DNA from 3 places in the Nicoliella sp. ESL1113 genome. Region 2 is predicted to be linked to each of the others. Evidence: riboswitches for the same ligand, from Rfam matches in the RefSeq annotation. Region 2 holds a riboswitch; each other region holds the start of a gene.
The links. Region 2 has a riboswitch for thiamine pyrophosphate ahead of ACSYTJ_RS08155 (uracil-xanthine permease family protein). Riboswitches for the same ligand answer to the same signal wherever they lie in the genome.
Positions count from the first base shown of each region.

Region 1 (2,273 bases), 130 kb from region 2:
AGCTACCGTTTTTATTATTGGATAATTTATTCTAATCATATAGTTCTGGCATCCGTTGTGCAGCAGATGGTAATTTTTGGCGCACCTTCTTAATCACATCTAAATCAATATCAGCATACAAGATGGTTTCGTTAGTTCCTGCTTGGGCAGCGACGATTCCCATTGGATCGACTACTTGACTCAATCCAACTCGGTTGTCACTATCGGGTTTATCGCATCCCACAATGAAGGTCGTGTTTTCAATTGCACGAGCTTTCAATAAGGAACTCCAGTGATATTCTTTTAGTGGCCCGCTAACCCAAGCTGTTGGAATGATAATAATATCAGCGCCATGAATTGCTTCATAACGCGCTACTTCTGGGAACCGAAGCTCATAACAAACAAATAAGCCAATTTTACCGAATGGCGTATCAATCGGTTCAAATAATTTATTACCAGGCTTAATCTGATCAGACTCCTTAGTCCCAAATGCATCGTAGAGATGCGTTTTATGATAGGTGCTAACAATGTTACCCTTATCATTGATGACAACGATCGTGTTATAGACCCGTTTATCATTATTATCATCATTAGTTTCACGCATCCCGAATATGATCCAGACATGCTTTGTCATCGCTGTTTGTCTTGCATTGGTTACAAATGGGCCATCCAGGGCTTCAGAATGTTGATTAATTTCATCCAATCCAGCCGTTGGTGATATGGTGCTCATGAACATTTCTGGAAAGACAACTAATTCAGCGCCGTGTTCCGCAGCTTGATTAACAAAGTCATTAAATTTAACTTGATTAACATTTTGGTCAATATCGGAATATGCTTGGGCTAATGCAATTTTATAAGTCAAATGATCACCTACTTAATATTATTTTAATTGAATTCTAATCTAACCATTAAAGAATGTCAATCTTAACTCCATTATGTGTTTGTGAATAGACACTAAATAGTAGATATGGTATATTAGTTTTGTAATTAAATAATCTAACTGTCCACTGGGGTGCCGTATGGCTGAGATAATACCCATTGAACCTGATTCTAGATAATACTAGCGTAGGAACGTGGCTGAAGTCGAAATAAAAACGATTAATAGGCGCTTTCTGAATTGCTCAGGAAGCTTTTTTTATTTCCCAGGATGGTTATTAATTAGGAGGATTCAACATGTTTTCAGATCAATTGAAACAACAAGCACAACCAATTCTAAAGGAAATTTTCGAACATCCCTTCATCAAGGGGATTGCTAATGGTGAGGTCCCTGCCAAGGCATTGAAATTCTATGTTCAACAAGATTATCAATACCTTAGTGAATTCATTAAAATTTATGGTAATGCGATTGCTAAATGTAATGACCGTGAATTAATGAATTTCTTTAATGGTCAAATTAGTTTTATCTTAAATAGTGAAATTCATCCCCATCATATTTTCTGTGACATTGCGGGGGTCACATATGAAAGTCAACAACACGCTACCCCATCGCCTAAGGCATATTTATATGAATCACATATGCATCGGGCAGGAGAAACGGGTTCGTTACTGAATATTTTAGCCGCTTTTCAACCATGTCCTTGGACCTATTCAGAAATCGCTGATCACTTGGTTAGTGAAGGGTATGCTACTAAGGATAATCCCTATTATGATTGGATTATGTTCTATGCTAGTAAGGAAAACGATAAGACCATGAGTGATACTGTGTTTGAATTTGTTGATCGATTTGCTGAACATGCTTCTAATGAAGAACTAGCAGAAGCAAGTCAATACTTCTTAAAGAGTTGTGAACTAGAATGGCAGTTCTGGGAACAGGCGTTTTATCAACAAGACTGGCAATTTAAGGAATCTCTAGAAGCTGCTAAGGAGGAATATAAGTAATGAAAGAATTTCCTGAAACGTTAACGATTGCTGGAACTGATTCTGGTGGCGGTGCTGGGATGATGGCTGATATTAAAACCATGCAGGAATGTCATGTGTTTAGCACTAGCGTGGTGGTCGGAGTAACCGCTCAAAATACATTGGATGTTCAAAAGGTATATCCCCTTCCCCTCGAGATGGTGGATGCTCAGTTTGCTTCAATCGCTGATGATTTTGTGATTAAGGCGGCTAAGACAGGGGCGCTATTTGACGCTGAACACGTTGCATGCGTTGCTAAAAATATTAAGAAATACTCGTTCGGCAGCTTAGTGGTGGACCCAGTTATGGTTGCTAAAGGTGGTGCGAAACTACTGAGCGATGATGCGATCGATACTGTGATTTCAGATCTCATCCCGCTAGCTGACATTATTACGCCT
Region 1 covers NZ_CP196388.1:439,268-441,540, forward strand. Annotated here, with positions in the region: gene ACSYTJ_RS08935 (carbon-nitrogen hydrolase family protein) at 32-841, opposite strand; TPP riboswitch at 978-1,069, shown strand; gene tenA (thiaminase II) at 1,153-1,857, shown strand; gene thiD (bifunctional hydroxymethylpyrimidine kinase/phosphomethylpyrimidine kinase) at 1,857-2,273, shown strand, end outside.
Region 1: linked by a shared signal. The riboswitch ahead of tenA (thiaminase II) and the one ahead of ACSYTJ_RS08155 (uracil-xanthine permease family protein) in region 2 are both predicted to bind thiamine pyrophosphate.

Region 2 (2,273 bases):
AACTAAGGAAGAAGCTGCTGAACAAGCCAAGAAACTCTTGGAAGTTGTTAACCTTTCCCAAAAATTTGATGCAAAGGTGCAATCACTTTCTGGTGGTCAAAAACAACGGATCGCCATTGCCCGTGCTTTAGCCATGAAGCCAGACATCATGTTATTTGACGAACCCACCAGTGCCCTTGATCCAGAAATGGTTGGTGATGTTTTGCAAGTAATGAAGCGTTTGGCTAAGGATGGAATGACAATGGTGGTCGTAACCCATGAAATGGGCTTTGCCCGTGAAGTTGCGGACCGCGTGGTCTTTGTTGATGACGGTAAGATTTTGGAATCAGGAACGCCTGAAGAAATCTTTGATCATCCTAAAAATGCCAGATTACAATCATTCTTGGAAAAAGTGCTATAAAAAATAAATAATGAAATAACCATCTTTCGGATTGCGAGGGATGGTTATTTTTTTATGCTTTGATAACAATTTAGATGATGGCTGAACCAACGCTTTATGGGGCGGATTGTTTAGCTCACTAAAAATAAAATAACTTTTTTGTTACTATAATATCCACTATTTTTTGAAACATTTATCTAAAAATGTCACTTTTGCTTGTTGTTTGATTATGCTATACTCAAATTACTTAATTAACTGCAAGGGGAGCCGTTCGGCTGAGACTAGGTTAATCATGACCTTGACCCTAATGAACCTGATCTGGTTAGTACCAGCGTAGGAATGCAGCGGATATTTATGAAAACTATCCAATTCTTTTTGTGGTGCAAACTATCCAATTTTTTGTTGTGAATTGGGTTCTCAGTTTAATTAAGCCAAAATGCTTAAGGAGAGATGTTTTCATGAATAATGAACAGGAAAAGCAAAGTTTGGATCCCGCAAACTTAAAATGGGGGCAAACGTTTCTTGCAAGTATTCAACATATTTTTGTTTCAAATGTATGGTTAGATCCAATTTTTGTGGCTTCAACAGCTGGGTTATCACTGAGCTTATCGACTAATTTAGTTAATGCAATTTTTATTGCATCTGGGTTAGTAACGATTATTCAAGCCACTAAGTTAGTTCGCCTTCCAATTGTGCAGGGACCATCCGCAGCTTTTGATGCGTTGATGATCAATGCTGGAAAAACGGGGACGTTACCCGCAGCTGGCGGATCGATTTTACTAAGTGCGATCTTAGCCTTCTTTTTAGCGGTTACTGGTTTATTGTCCAAGTTAACTAAATGGCTTCGACCAGCAATCACTGGAACGATTATCTTTTTAGTGGGGGTCTCATTAGCTAGTTTTACACTAGCGGAATTTTTAGGTGGGGACCCGACTGCAGCATCATTTGCATCACCCAAGACCTTATTCGTAGCAATTGTAACCGCAGGAATCGTAGTCTTTTTATCGATTTTTGGAAAGGGTGCTTGGCATCGCTATTCATTTTTAATTGCATTGGTAGCTGGTGATCTGATTGCAGGATTGACTGGCATGATCAATCTATCAGCGGTTGGTTCTAAGCCACTGTTCGGTTTACCACACATCCTTCCTTATGGGATGTTGAAGTTTAATTGGACCATCTTCTTAACGTTCTTCATTGCCTACTGTGTGGCGATTATTGAGGCATTGGGAGTATATGAAGCATCGGCTGATGTAACTAATACTAAGGTGGACCAAAAGAGAATGGAAAAGGGAATTGCTGGTGAAGCAGCGGGATCAATCTTGTCATCACTAATTGGTGGGTTCCCAACCACAGCATTTGCTCAAAACTTAGGAGTAATGAAGCTGACTGGCATTCATTCTAGAAAACCAATCCTACTAGCTGGTAGTTTGTTAGTGGTATTAGGCTTTATTCCAAAGCTAGGGGCCTTTTTATCTTTGACTCCCGCTCCAGTAATTGGTGGGATGTTCCTACCAGCAGCGGCCACGTTAATTACAACTGGTTTTAATATTTTAAAACGTGCTGAAAATAATGATACGAATAACTTAATTATTGGTTTATCGATTATGCTTGCAATCGGGATTCCAGCTTATGCTTCTGGCTATACGGGAGCATTAAAGCCATTATTAACTAATAACATTTTATTAGGAGCAATTTCTTCAGTTGTTCTTCACATTATCCTAGTGGCAATTCCTAAAGCATTTAAAAAGCAGGAGGCGGAATAGCAATGGTGCTATCAACAGTTGAAATTCAAAGAGAAGTTTTAGCGTTTATTGATCAATATGCAGTTGCTGATGCGAACGAAAGCGCAGGTGCGTTTAACGAATTAGCGCTTAAAATATTTAACTATCAATTT
Region 2 covers NZ_CP196388.1:306,898-309,170, forward strand. Annotated here, with positions in the region: gene ACSYTJ_RS08150 (amino acid ABC transporter ATP-binding protein) at 1-400, shown strand, start outside; TPP riboswitch at 630-736, shown strand; gene ACSYTJ_RS08155 (uracil-xanthine permease family protein) at 838-2,142, shown strand; gene ACSYTJ_RS08160 (LuxE/PaaK family acyltransferase) at 2,145-2,273, shown strand, end outside.

Region 3 (2,273 bases), 300 kb from region 2:
CGCGATTTAATCAATACCCTTTTAAAGCGGAATACGCCAATGCTTGGGGTCTGTTATGGCGCGCAACAAATCACCAAGGCCATGGGATACCCAGTTGGTAAATCGCCAGTCAAGGAAGTTGGTTGGGCAGCTGTTAAACTAGAAAGTAATGCCATTTCTGGATTACCAAAACAAGTCACTGCCCTTCACTGGCATGAAGAAATGTTCAAAATTCCAGCAGGGGCAGAACGTTTATTTTCCACCCCTGGCTTAAAGAACCAAGGGTTCGTGATGAACCATCGAATTGCGGGCCTCCAATTTCATTTGGAACCCAAGGCTAATAACGTTCGTGAGATGGTAGTGAATGATTTTCCATATATTAAGGACTCGATATTAGGCCAAAGCGCTCAAGAAATATTGAACACCCCAGTTCCAATTGAAAATAAGGCCGTCATGTTTAGAATACTAGATTACATTAATGAACAATAATCAATGAAAAAAGGCAGTAGCATTCACGAATGTGATTACTACTGCCCTTTCATTTGATATTTAGTTCATCGTTAATCCACCATCAACAGTGTAATTTTGACCTGTAATCCCATCACTTTCGTCTGATCCTAAGAATACCACCATCTTAGCAACCTGTTTCGGAGTAGTTACTGATTTAAGTGGCGTTTGATTGGCAATTAAGTCAAACACCTCGGGAGTAGTAACAGCACTGGCATTAGTGGTTCTAAGTAATCCCCCTGATACCATATTAAAACTAATCCCAGCACTCCCTAGCTCGGCTGCTAAGTTTCTAGTAAATCCAATCAATGCTGCCTTTGCAGTGGTGTATTCATGGTAAGGAACCACCGGATTTTGAAACAGGTTCGTCCCGATATTAATGACCTTCCCATAATGATTTTTAATCATATTAGGAAGCGCACTTTGGGTAACGTTAAAAGCACCCTTCAAGGTCCCGTCAATTTGTTTTTGATAGTCATCCCATGATAAATCTTGAAAAGCCTTTTGCTTAACGGGATCAAATTTAAACCCGACTAAAGCATTATTAACAACGACGTCTAGGCTTCCAAAATGATCAATTGCCTGCTTAACTAGTTCATCGATTTGACTTCTGTCCCTAACGTCGGCCTTGATCGCAATTGCATGGTCTGATCCAATTTCTTCAACTACTTGGTCAGCAGCGTCTTGATGATGGTAATAATTTACCACGACGTTAAAGCCCCGTTCACCAAATTGTTTCGCAGTTTCAGCGCCTAATCCTGAACTTGCTCCTGTAATTAAAACTGTTCTTGCCATTTGAAAAATCTCCTTAAAAGACTAATCGAATGAAGCAATAGCTTGATTTTATACACCTTTAATAATCCCTCCGCTAGCATTACCTAGATCAGGTTCATGGGTATCATCTCAGCCATTCCAGCACCCCATTAATCGGTATATTATTTGAATCCACTTATATATTAAGCGATAAAAATGAATTAATCAACTCAATATAAAAACACAATCCAATAACGAATTGTGCTTCATCTTAATTATTTAATAACTCGGTAGACAGCCTCCATTGGTTGGCGTTTCTTAGGCGTAATCGCTTGGTCACGATAACCAAAACTGACCATTACAGAAACGCTCCACTTTCTAGGATCGAATGCTCCATAATCAGACAGAATCCGATCAATGTTGACACGGTTAAAGCCCTCGATTGGACAACTATCAATGTCTAATGCTGCAGCGGCATCCATCATGTTCGCCAATGGAATGTAGGTTTGCTTTGAAGCCCAATCAAATAATTCACGCTCAGTATTTAACTTAAAATCATTTTCCTGAAAATTAATGATTTTTTTAGAGAACGGTGAATCAATGTCAAACGGGTGGCCTTGAACATCTTCGCTCATATGCTTAATATGAGGGGAATGAATATTCATATCCTTACGAGCTAAAATTACAACAAATTTATCAGCGCCGTCAAGGCTCTTTTGCGCCCCCCAGGCATCGTTATACATTGCCTGTTTCAATTCTTTATTTTCGATCAACAAAAATTGCCAAGGTTCAAGTCCCATTGAACTAGGTGATAATCTAGCGACCTCCATAATGGTATGCCAATCCCTATCGGAAATATGTTTGTTCGGATCATACTTTTTAGTCGCATACCTACGATGGGCTAAGTTAATTAAAGCTTCGTTTTTATCCATAATTGTCATCCTTTTTAATTGATATAATAATAAATTATCATTGATAACAATGTGCCGCAATTAATTCGCCCTCGCTCAGCTAATTATCGATCAGATTTTAAT
Region 3 covers NZ_CP196388.1:5,458-7,730, forward strand. Annotated here, with positions in the region: gene ACSYTJ_RS06850 (type 1 glutamine amidotransferase) at 1-468, shown strand, start outside; gene ACSYTJ_RS06855 (3-oxoacyl-ACP reductase) at 529-1,281, opposite strand; TPP riboswitch at 1,330-1,419, opposite strand; gene ACSYTJ_RS06860 (NAD(P)H-dependent oxidoreductase) at 1,515-2,171, opposite strand.
Region 3: linked by a shared signal. The riboswitch ahead of ACSYTJ_RS06855 (3-oxoacyl-ACP reductase) and the one ahead of ACSYTJ_RS08155 (uracil-xanthine permease family protein) in region 2 are both predicted to bind thiamine pyrophosphate.